Regions from separate parts of the Streptomyces sp. NPDC055013 genome, predicted to be linked through region 2. Evidence: riboswitches for the same ligand, from Rfam matches in the RefSeq annotation. Region 2 holds a riboswitch; the other holds the start of a gene.
What was found. Region 2 has a riboswitch for cobalamin ahead of ACWGDB_RS29325 (cobalamin biosynthesis protein). Riboswitches for the same ligand answer to the same signal wherever they lie in the genome.
Positions count from the first base shown of each region.

Region 1: linked by a shared signal. The riboswitch ahead of ACWGDB_RS07675 (ABC transporter substrate-binding protein) and the one ahead of ACWGDB_RS29325 (cobalamin biosynthesis protein) in region 2 are both predicted to bind cobalamin.

Region 1 covers NZ_JBSGVW010000004.1:297,770-303,607, reverse strand. Annotated here, with positions in the region: gene ACWGDB_RS07685 (ABC transporter ATP-binding protein) at 1-325, opposite strand, end outside; gene ACWGDB_RS07680 (FecCD family ABC transporter permease) at 322-1,437, opposite strand; gene ACWGDB_RS07675 (ABC transporter substrate-binding protein) at 1,434-2,426, opposite strand; cobalamin riboswitch at 2,502-2,681, opposite strand; gene ACWGDB_RS07670 (class I SAM-dependent methyltransferase) at 2,735-3,484, opposite strand; gene ACWGDB_RS07665 (MDR family MFS transporter) at 3,453-4,718, opposite strand; gene ACWGDB_RS07660 (ATP-grasp domain-containing protein) at 4,711-5,838, opposite strand, start outside.
Region 2 covers NZ_JBSGVW010000028.1:75,490-81,327, reverse strand. Annotated here, with positions in the region: gene ACWGDB_RS29340 (lysozyme) at 1-35, shown strand, start outside; gene ACWGDB_RS29335 (anion permease) at 200-1,432, shown strand; gene ACWGDB_RS29330 (hypothetical protein) at 1,485-1,706, shown strand; cobalamin riboswitch at 1,823-1,963, shown strand; gene ACWGDB_RS29325 (cobalamin biosynthesis protein) at 2,066-3,007, shown strand; gene ACWGDB_RS29320 (cobyric acid synthase) at 3,004-4,515, shown strand; gene cobN (cobaltochelatase subunit CobN) at 4,512-5,838, shown strand, end outside.

The sequences.
Region 1 (5,838 bases), on a different contig from region 2:
GTTTGTGCGGCGTACGGCCCATGGCGACGACCTCGCGGACCGTCAGATCGAAGTCCGCGCCCGACTCCTGTACCACTGCCGCCACGGTACGGGCCAGCCGTCGCACGGGCAGCGACCAGGCGTCGGTGCCGTCGACGCGGACCTGGCCGTCGGCGGGTCGCAGGACACGGTAGACGGAGCGCAGCAGGCTGGACTTGCCGCTGCCGTTCGGGCCGACCAGGCCGATCACCTCGCCGGCGCGGGCGACGAGGGAGACGTCCTTAACCAGGCGGTGCGCACCCGCGGTGAGCGTGACACCGTCGACGACGAGTTCGGTCGCGGTCATGCCACTCCTCGGTCGGTGCTCCGCCGGGCGTCCCGGCGCATCAGCCACAGGAAGAACGGTCCGCCGCACAGCGCCGTGAGCACCCCCACCGGGATCTCGAGGGGCGCGGCGACCGTACGTGCCGCGATGTCGGCCCAGATGAGGAACACCGCTCCGCCGAGCGCGGCCGTCGGCAGGACGCGCCGGTGGTCGCCGCCGACGAAGAGGCGCACGATGTGCGGCAGCATCAGGCCGACGAAGCCGATCGGTCCGGCCGCCGCCACCAGCACACCGGTGACCAGGGAGAGCAGCACGAACATGCGGGCGCGGAAGCGGGCCACGTCCAACCCCATGGTGGTGGCGGGTTCCTCGCCTGCCAGCAGCAGGTTCAGGTTGCGGGCCTGCACCATGAGCACGGCGATGCCGACCAGCAGGCCCGCGCTGGGCAGCCACAGGGTGCCCCAGTTCACGCCGCCGAGGCCGCCCAGGGTCCAGGCGAGGACCGCGCGGGCCTCGTTGCCCCGGTCGGTGGTGAGCAGCAGCAGGTCGAGCAGCGCGGTGAGCACCGCCGCGATCGCCACCCCCGAGAGCACGAGCCGCACCGAGGTGATCCGGCCGCCGGTGCGCGCGGTGGCGTAGACGAGCAGCAGCGCGCCCAGCGCGCCGAGGAACGCGGCCGCCGACAGGGACACGGGGCCGAACAGACTGGCCCCGAACACGATCACCGAGACCGCGCCCAGAGACGCTCCCGAGGACACTCCCAGCAGGTACGGCTCGGCGAGCGGGTTACGCACCAGGGCCTGCATGGCGGTGCCCACCACCGCGAGCCCCGCACCGGTCACAGCCCCGAGCAGCACACGCGGCGCCCGCACGTCCAGCACGATGGTCTCCCGCGCCCGCGACCAGTCGGGCTGCGTCCAGTCGGCGCCCAGCGCATGCGTCACGATGCCCCACACCTGCCCGGGCGGTACCTGCACCGACCCGACGGCCAGGCCCACGGTGGCCGAGACCACCAGCAGGGCGGCGAGGACGATCAGGGCGGCCGCGAGGTTCCCCCGGCCCGCCCGCCGCTGACTCCGTGGCGGGCGCCGGGCTGCCGCGTCACTCGGCGTGTCCGTGGCGGAAGCCGTCACCGGAAGCTCTCGGGGTGCAGGCCGCGGGCCAGGTCCTCCACGGCATACGCCGACCGGACGCCGACCAGGGTCGCGGTGAGCGGCAGGACCACGAACCGCTTGTTCCTGATGGCCGGCACGTCGGCGAGGGCGGGCTGGGCGAGCAGGAACTTCTTCTTCTGCTCGACGCTTCCGGCATCGGCGTAGTCGTAGATGGCGATGACCTCCGGCTTGCGCTCGACGACCTGTTCCCAGGAGACGTCCCCGAAGACGTCGTCCAGGTCGGCGAAGACGTTCTTGCCGCCGGCCAGGCGGATCAGTTCGGTGCCGAGGCTCTTGCCGCCCGCGGTGAACGCCGTCTTGTCGCCGCTGTCGTACACGAATACGGGCACCCGCGGCTCGTCCTCGACGGCGGTGGCGGCCTTGTCGACCCGGCTCTGCAGGTCGGCGGTCAGCTCGGTGGCCCGGTCGGAGACACCGAAGATCTTGCCGACGGTGCGGATCTCGTCGTACGTGTCCTTCATCGTCACCTGCTTCTTGCCGCAGTACTCGCGGTTGAGATAGGTGTCGATGCCGGCGTCGGCGAACGCCTCGCGGGAGCGGCCCTCGTTCTCGTCGAACGCGCTGCCGTAGCCGCCGTAGACCAGGTCGGGCTCGGTGTCGAGGATCTTCTCGAAGGACGGTTCCTTCGCGGCGAGTTCGGGGACGGCCTCGTAGTCCTTCGCCAGCGCGGGCAGCACGTCCGAGTCGGGGAAGGCGGTGCCCACCATGCGGTCCTTGAGCCCGAGGGAGAGCATCAGCTCCGCCGGGTGCTGGTGGATGGTGACCACCCGCGACGGCGGCCGGTCGTAGGTCGTCTTCACGCCGCAGTTGTCGATCGTGACGGGGAAGCCCTTGCGCGACGACGCCGCGGCCTTCGGATCCTGGGCGGTGCCGGACGAGCCGCAGCCCGCCGTCAGCAGGGTCGCCGACAGGGCCACGGCCGCGGTGCGCAGGGCGGCGCCGCGCAGGCGGGTGGGGAGAAGGGCATGGGGACGCGCTGGCGCGTTGGACACGTAGAGCCTCCTGGGGAGTCCGCGCTCCTCGGAACGGGCCCGCGACAGGCCAGTGTCCTGACTCCCGGATCTACGTCCCCCTGCCTTGCCGCGCGGCGCGCGGTGGCGTGTCGAGAGGGACGCTCCCCGGTCACAGTGGCGGGACCGTGCCGGACTCGCACCGGCTTCCTGTCTCCCGTCGCGGCGATGACCCGGTGATATTACGTTCCCTCAAGTCGAGGTCAACAGAGCGTGCGAGGCCGGCCGCACGCCCCCGCACCTCATCACCCCTCACGTACCGCCCGTAACACCAGCCGCTCGGCGTTCTCGTCGTAGGCGCGGCCGTCGAAGCCGCCGAAGACCTCGACCCGGCCGAACCCCGCCTCCTCGACCATCCGACGCAACTCGACGGCGCTGTAGACGAACCACACCAGCGCGGCCCGAGTCACCCGCTCGCCCCGGACCAGCACCCAGTCGCTGCGCAGCCGCGCCCAGTCGTCCAGCACGGTGTCGGTCTGCACCATCAGGTCGTCGCCGCGCCGGACCACCTTCGGTGGGGTCACCCTGCGGGCCAGCAGTTCCTTGCCCGCGAGGTCCAGGACCAGGGTGCCGCCGGGCGCCAGGCAGGTGTGCAGGGTGCGCAGGACCCGGGCGTTGTCGGCGGGGTCCTCGAAGTAGCCGAACGACGTGAACATGTTGAGGGCGACGTCGAAGTGGCCCGGGGCCTCGTACTCCCGTGCGTCGGCCCGTACGTAGGTGACGTGCGCACCGGCGTCGGCGGACCGCTTCCGCGCCCGCTCGAGCATGGCGGGGCTCAGGTCGACCCCGGTGACGTCATGGCCGCGCTGAGCGAGCGGGACGGTGAACACGCCCGGCCCGCAGCACAGGTCCAGCACCCGTGCGCCGGAGGGAAAGGAGAGCAGGGGAGAGGAGCCGAGCAGCTCCTCGGCCTGGGTGTAGCGCTGCTCGGAGAACAGAAAGTCGTGGAACTCGGTCCAGAAGTCATCGTCCAGGAACCCGCCCGTCCGTGTCATGCGGCCTCAGTGCTCCTTCGTCGTCGTGATGGGGGAGGGGTTGCTTGTCCGTGTGACCGCGCAGCGTCAGCAGTACCGGCGGGAGCAGCAGGCACTGGGCGGCGGCCAGCAGCCAGAACCAGCCGGTGTTCCCGGCACGTTCGCCGAGGCCGTACACCTGCCCGCCGAGCACCCCGCTCGCGCACGCGCCCAGGCCGGCGGCCAGCCGCTGCTGACCGAAGACAACGGCGTCGGAACGCGGACTGCGCTGCAGGGCCTCCAGGTCGTTCTTCAAGAACAGCACGATGTCGCCCAGGGTGATCAGGGCGCCGCCGACCAACAGGGCCGGACGGTTGCCGATCGCGAGCACGGCCAACCCGGCGGCCAGCCCCGCGAAGCCGACCGCGAGGGCCGTGGCGTACGGCATGCGGCGGATCAGGCCGGACGCCGGCGGCTGCACGACGATGACCAGCGTGAAACAGAGCAGCAGCACCAGGCTGTAGAACTCGCTGGAGGCCCGCTCGACGGCGTACACCGCCAGGAAGTGCTGGAAGTGGAAGTACAGGTAGAACGCGAGGGCGTTGGCCGCGAACGGTACGACCGCCACACCGGCCAGCAGTCCCTGCCGCGCGGCCCCGGCGGCGGACGGACGGTCCCCGGCAGCCGCGGGGAGCCGTGCGTGGCCGGCCGTGACCACGATGAACAGTGCCGTGACGGTGACGAACAGCCAGCCCGGCGAGGACAGCACGAACGGGCCTGCGACCAGCGGACCCACCGCCATGCCCGCGTTGAGCGCGGCGTTGCCCGCCGACAGGAACGCGGGGCGGCGTTCGTCGTCCACGCCCCGCACCAGGTACGCCTTGTTGGCGGGCAGGTACAGTGCGGCGCCGCAGCACGTCAGGACCAGCGCCGGGACGGCCAACGGAGGCCAGCGCAGAGCCGCCAGGAGGCCGACGAACCCTGCCGTGCGCACGATCAGCGCCCACACCATCGTGCGGCGCAGCCCGATCCGGTCCGCGAGGGCTCCGCCCGCGATCCCCCCGGAGAACTGCACCAAGGACGCCACGGCGAGCACCACGCCGACCGTGCCGAGCCCCATCCCGAGCCGTTCGTGCAGGAACACCGACATGAACGGCAGGACCATGAAGCTGCCGAGCGGAATCAGGAACGAGCTGAACAGCAGGAAGCGCAGGGGGCCGTCGAGCGAGGACAGCGCGGTCCGCAATTCCCCCGCGCCCTTGGTGCGTTCACCCACCGGGCGCCGTCCGGTCGGCGTGGACGGGGAACGGTTCCGTGAGTACCCGTACGGCGTTGGCCGCGGCGACCGCCCGGTGCGTGGCGAGTTCGGCCGTCTCGCCCTCGGCGTAGACGATGCCCGCGTAGCCCCGGCTGTCCGTCAGGTGCTCGATGGGATCGCCGATCCGCTTGACCGGGTACCAGGACGGCGATCCCGGCAGGTCCGCCAGCCGGTCGAGCCCGGTGACCTCGCTGAACACACCGGGCGCGGAAGGGTAGCCCAGCACGAAGGCCACGGCCGGGCCGCCCGGCAGGTACGCGTCCATCAGGCGGGGGCGGCGGCCGAGTGCGGCCTCGACCATCGCCTCGTACACATTGACTCCGAGCGACCGGCACAGACCCTCGCCCACCAGGGCACCCCCGATGCGGGGGTTCACCTCCACGACCTCGGGGCCCGCGGTGGTCAGCACGAACTCCACGTGCGCGAAACGGTCGGTGTAGCCGATGGCGCCGAGCACCTCCCCGAGCCACCGTTCCAGCGACACTCGCCGCGGCTCGGGGAAGGCCACCGGGAAGGCGGTGATCTCCTCGCGGAAGTGCGGCTCGGGTGACATCAGCCGGCTGGAGACGCCCAGCAGCCGGGTACGGCCCGCCCAGGTCAGGGTCTCGGCGCTGTACACCGGCCCGCCGAAGTACGGCTCGGCGAACAGGCGCCCCGTCAGCCGTCGCCCTGACGTCTCGGCCAGGGCATGGTCCAGCGCCAGCTCGTCGCGGACCAGCCAGACGTTCTGGCTCCCCGTGCCCGCGGTGTCCTTGAGCACGGCCGGCAGACCGACCTCCTTGAGCAGAGACTCCCGCAGCTCGTCCACCGAAGCGGCGGACTCCACGGCTCGGCCGCGCGTCAGGCCGGCCTCGTGCAGGTGGTTGCGCACCGCGGACTTGTCCCGGGTCAGCCGCAGGACCCCGGGGTCGAGTCCGGGCAGACCGAGACGGTGCGCGAGGTCGGCACCGACCAGTGTCCAGGTGTCGGTGGAGCTGATCAGGCCGCGCAGCCCGGGGGTCCGCTGCAGCCGGTCCGCCACCTGGTCCACGTCAAAGGTGTCGAGCTCCACGACGTCCAGGGCACCGGCGGGAAGGCG
Region 2 (5,838 bases):
TGAGCCAGCTGAAAAAGTTTGCCCGAGGCTACTGACCTTGCGGCGCCTGGGCCGCGCGATGGCCGATAGAGAGGGGCCTCGTCCACCGGACGATTAACCCCCTCACCCGGACACCGTGCGGCTCACCCCAGTTCACCTTCCGTTCACTCAGGTTACCTACGTTCGACCGGCCAATGACCTCGAACGATTGCCTGGGTAAATGGAAAACTTCTCGCTGATCCTCGCGATTGTGGTCGTAACCGCACTCGCGTTCGATTTCACGAACGGTTTCCACGACACCGCCAACGCGATGGCCACCACCATCTCGACCGGTGCGCTCAAGCCCAAGGTCGCGGTGGCCATGTCCGCCGCGCTGAACCTTGTCGGCGCCTTCCTCTCCGTGGAGGTCGCCAACACGATCTCCAAAGGTCTCGTCGACGAGACCGGCATCCGTCCCGAGGTCATCTTCGCCGCGTTGGTCGGCGCGATCCTCTGGAATCTGCTGACCTGGCTGGTGGGCCTGCCCTCCAGCTCCTCGCACGCCCTGATGGGCGGTCTGATCGGCGCCACCATCGCCTCGGCCGGCGTCGGCGCGGTCCACGGCGACGCGCTCGTCACCAAGGTGCTGATCCCGGCGATCGCCGCCCCGCTGGTCGCGGGAATCGCCGCGCTGCTGGCCACCCGCCTGACCTACTCGCTCGGCAAGAAGGCCGACGGCGAGTCCGCCAAGAAGGGCTACCGCGCCGGCCAGATCGCCTCGGCCGGCCTGGTCTCCCTGGCCCACGGCACCAACGACGCGCAGAAGACCATGGGCATCATCACCCTCGCCCTGGTCGCCGGCGGCACCCTCGCGCCCGACTCCGACCCGCCCATGTGGGTCATCCTCTCCGCGGGCGTGGCCATCGCGCTCGGCACCTACCTCGGTGGCTGGCGCATCATCCGCACCATGGGCAAGGGCCTGACCGACCTTCAGCCGCAGCAGGGCTTCGCCGCCCAGACCAGCGCGGCCACCGTCATCCTGGCCTCCTCCCACCTCGGCTTCTCCCTGTCCACCACGCACTCCGTCTCCGGCGCGGTGATGGGCGCGGGCCTCGGCCGCAAGGGCGGCGTGGTCCGCTGGTCGACGGCGACCCGCATGTTCGTCGCCTGGGGCCTGACCCTCCCGGCCGCCGCACTGGTCGGCGCGATCGCGGAGTACGTGACGGGCTTCGGTGCCTGGGGCACGGCCGTCGTCGCGGTCTTCCTGGTCGCCTCCAGCGCCGCGATCTGGAAGATCTCCCGCCGCGAGGTCATCGACCACACCAACGTCAACGAGTCCGACGAGCCGGCCGGCGTGGTGACCACGGCCATGGCCGCCGTTACCCCGCCGCCCGCGGGCACGGCGACCGAGGAGCTCACGGCCACCATCCCGGCCCAGTCCTCGGAGCCGAAGCCTTCGAAGGCCTCCGTCTGACGCACCCGGTCATTCCAGTCACTCCCCCTCACTCACTCAAGAAAGCAGAAGCATGAAGATCGACTGGGCGGCACTCGGCTCCGTCTTCGGCGTCAGCCTCGTGGTGACCGTGGCCCTGGTGGGTCTGTTCACCCTCGGCATCGCGGGCCTGTCGCGACGCGAACGGGCCGTGGCGCAGGGCGACTCGGCCTCTCTCGCGGTCACGGGCGCGTACGCGTGCTTCGCGGCATGCGCGGCGGCAGTGGCGTACGGCATCTATCTGATCGTGGCCTGACGCACGACGCGCACCACCTGAAACACCCGAGGTGCGGGACGGATCACCGTCCCGCACCTCACTGCTGTGTGGGCCTTCGCACACTCTCCCTTCGCAGGTCAACGGCAAGTTGACGGCCGTTCCAACCCCGTGGTGGACTGCCGGAGCCATGTGCGGCGGCAGGAGAGGAAGCCGGTGTGAATCCGGCGCGGTCCCGCCACTGTCACCGGGGTAGATAGCCCCCGGGAGCCAGGAACTCTCACCGCCGATCTCGTCGAACCAGGGCGCGGACACCCTGAGTGAGGACATAACGCGATGCTCGCCTGCCGATCGACATGCAGAACCGGACCCTCGTCTGACTCGACGATCGGCTGACCCCGATGCGTGCCGATCGCGTCTTCGCGTACGGCGCCGCCGCCGGACTTCTCGGTGATCTGCTGCTCGGCGATCCTCGCCGGGGGCATCCGGTCGCCGTGTTCGGGCGGACCGCCGCCGCCGTGGAACGGGTCCTGTGGCGCGACCACCGCGCTTTCGGTGCGGTGCACACCGCTGTGTGCGCCGGTGGCGCCGTGGCGCTCGGTGCCGCCGCGGCTCGTCTCGCACGTACGTCCCCCGCCACCTCCGTCGCGCTGACCGGCGCCGCCACCTGGGCGGTCGTCGGGGGGACTTCGCTCGCCCGGGAGGCCCGGGTGATCGGGCAGGCACTGCAAGCGGGGGACGTCGAGGCGGCACGTGCCCGGCTGCCGCATCTGTGCGGGCGGGATCCGCAGGCACTGGACGCGGACGGGATCGCGCGGGCGGTCGTGGAGTCCGTCGCCGAGAACACCTCCGACGCGGTCGTGGGGGCGCTGGTGTGGGGCGCCGTGGCAGGCGTTCCCGGGCTGGTCGGGTTCCGGGCGGTGAACACGCTCGACGCCATGGTGGGGCACAAGTCGCCCAGGTACCGGCGCTACGGCTGGGCTTCGGCGAGGCTCGACGACGTGGCGGGGTGGCCGGGATCCCGGCTGACCGCCGTACTCGCCGCCGTCGCCGGGGGTGACCCCCGTGGGGCGGTACGAGCGTGGCGCGCCGATGCCGCCCAGCACCCGAGCCCCAACGCGGGGCCCGTGGAGGCCTCCTTCGCGGGGGCGCTCGGGGTCCGGCTGGGCGGGACGCTGTCGTACGGCGGACGGGTCGAGCACCGGCCCGTGCTGAACGGGGACGGGCGGGCCGTCGGCACGCAGGACATCGAACGGGCCGTACGGCTGTCGCAGCGCGTCGGCTGGCTGGCGCTCGGCGTCTGTGTCGCCGCGCGCCGCATCGCGAAGGGGCGTACCTCATGACGGGCGGTGGTCTCCTCGTCGCCGGCACGACGTCCGACGCCGGCAAAAGCGTCGTCACCGCCGGGATCTGCCGGTGGCTGGTGCGGCAGGGAGTGAAGGTCGCGCCGTTCAAGGCGCAGAACATGTCCCTCAACTCGTTCGTCACGCGTGAGGGCGCCGAGATCGGGCGGGCGCAGGCCATGCAGGCACAGGCGTGCCGGGTCGAGCCGACCGCGCTGATGAATCCCGTGCTGCTCAAGCCCGGTGGGGAGCAGAGCAGTCAGGTCGTGCTGCTGGGCAAGCCGGTGGGTGAGCTGAGCGCACGCGGCTATCACGGCGGGCGGCAGCAGCAGTTGCTGGGGACCGTGCTCGACTGTCTCGCCGAGTTGCGGGGCACGTATGACGCGGTGATCTGTGAGGGGGCCGGCTCTCCGGCCGAGATCAATCTGCGGCGGACCGACATCGTCAACATGGGGATCGCCCGCAACGCCGGGCTGCCCGTGCTGGTGGTGGGTGACATCGACCGCGGGGGCGTGTTCGCCTCCTTCTTCGGGACGGTCGCCCTCCTCTCGCCCGAGGATCAGGCGCTCGTCGCCGGATTCCTGGTGAACAAGTTCCGCGGCGACGTCAGCCTCCTGGAGCCGGGGATCGACATGCTGCACGGCCTCACCGGACGGCACACCTACGGCATCCTCCCCTTCCAGCACGGCCTGGGCATCGACGAGGAGGACGGGCTGCGGGTGTCCCTGCGCGGGACCGTCCGGGAGTCGAACGTCGCTCCGCCTCTCGGCGAGGACGTGCTGCGGATCGCCGTCTGTGCCGTGCCGCTCATGTCCAACTTCACCGACGTCGACGCCCTGGCCGCCGAACCCGGCGTCGTCGTGCGGTTCGTGGACCGGCCTGAGGAGCTGGCGGACGCCGATCTCGTCATCGTCCCGGGGACCCGGGGGACGGTCCGGGCGCTGGAGTGGCTGCGGGAGCGGGGGCTCGCGGAGGCCCTGAAGCGCAGGGTCGCCGAAGGCCGGCCCGTCCTCGGCATCTGCGGCGGCTTCCAGGTCCTCGGCGAGCACATCGAGGACGAGGTCGAGAGCCGGCGGGGCCATGTCGAGGGGCTCGGTGTGTTGCCCGTGCGGGTGCGGTTCGCCCGCGAGAAGACCCTCACCCGGCCGGAGGGAGAGGCCCTCGGCGCGCACGTCGCGGGGTACGAGATCCACCACGGGGTCGCCGAGATCCATGGCGGGGAAGCCTTCCTCGACGGCTGCCGGGTCGGCCAGACCTGGGGCACGCACTGGCACGGTTCGCTGGAGTCGGACGGTTTCCGGCGGGCCTTCCTGCGCGAGGTGGCCGCCGCCGCGGGCCGCCGCTTCGTGCCGGCCCCCGACACGTCGTTCGCCGCGCTGCGCGAGGAACAGCTCGACCGGCTCGGCGACCTGATCGAACAGCACGCTGACACGGACGCGCTCCGTCGGCTCATCGAGTCGGGCGCGCCGCAAGGACTGCCTTTCATTCCACCGGGAGCGCCCGCATGAGCACTGTGTTGTTGTTGTCGACCGCCGACACGGACCTGTTGGCGGCCAGGGCCGCTTCCGGTGCCTCGTACCGGATCGGCAATCCGACCCGCGTGGACGTCACCGAGGAACTGCCCGCGCTCATCGAGGGCTCGGACATCGCCGTCGTACGTCTGCTGGGCGGCAAGCGGGCCTGGGAGGACGGGCTCGCCGCGCTGAAGGCCTCGGGCATCCCGACGGTGCTGCTCGGCGGCGAGGCCGTCCCGGACGCGGAGTTGATGGCCGAGTCGTCCGTCCCGGCCGGTGTGGTGGCCGAGGCGCTGAGGTATCTCGTCGAGGGCGGGCCCGCCAACCTCACCGAACTCGCGCGGTTCCTCTCCGACACCGTGCTGCTGACGGGCGAGGGGTTCGTCGAGCCGCAGAAGATGCCGGAGTTCGGCGTCCATGGTGAGCGTGCCCTCGTCGACGGCCGTCCGACCGTCGGCGTGCTCTTCTACCGGGCCCACGAACTCAGCGGCAACACCGCCTTCGTGGACACCCTGTGCGACGCGATCGAGGCCCGGGGCGCCAACGCTCTTCCGGTGTACTGCGGTTCGCTGCGGGGGGCGGACGCGGAGCTGTACGAGATCCTAGGCAAGGCCGACGCCCTGGTCGCCACCGTCCTCGCGGCCGGCGGCACGCACGCCTCGCAGGCGTCGGCGGGCGGTGACGAGGAGGCGTGGGACATCGGCCGGCTCGCCGAGCTCGACGTGCCGGTGCTGCAAGGCCTCTGCCTGACCTCCTCGCGAGCCGCGTGGGACGAGTCCGACGCCGCCCTGTCCCCCATGGACGCGGCGATGCAGGTCGCGATCCCGGAGTTCGACGGACGGCTCGTGACCGTGCCGTTCTCCTTCAAGGAGCAGGGTCCCGACGACGTGCCCGTGTACGTCGCCGACCCGGAGCGGGCCGGGCGCGTCGCCGGGATCGCGGTACGGCACGCCCAGTTGAAGCACATGGCGAACGGCGAGAAGAAGCTCGCGCTCGTCTTCACCGCCTACCCGACCAAGCACTCGCGCGTCGGCAACGCGGTCGGTCTCGACACGCCCGCCTCGGCGGTGCGGGTGCTGGACGCGCTCAGGGACGCCGGGTACGGCCTCACCGACTACCCGGACAACGGCGACGAGCTGATCCACCGGCTCATCAACGCCGGTGGCCACGACGTCGAGTGGCTCACCGAGGAGCAGCTGGCCGCCGCACCCGCGCGCGTGCCGCTGGCCGACTACCGGGCCTGGTTCGACAAGCTCGACCCGGAGCTCAGGGACGGCATGCTGGAGGCCTGGGGCGAGCCGCCGGGGTCGCTGTACG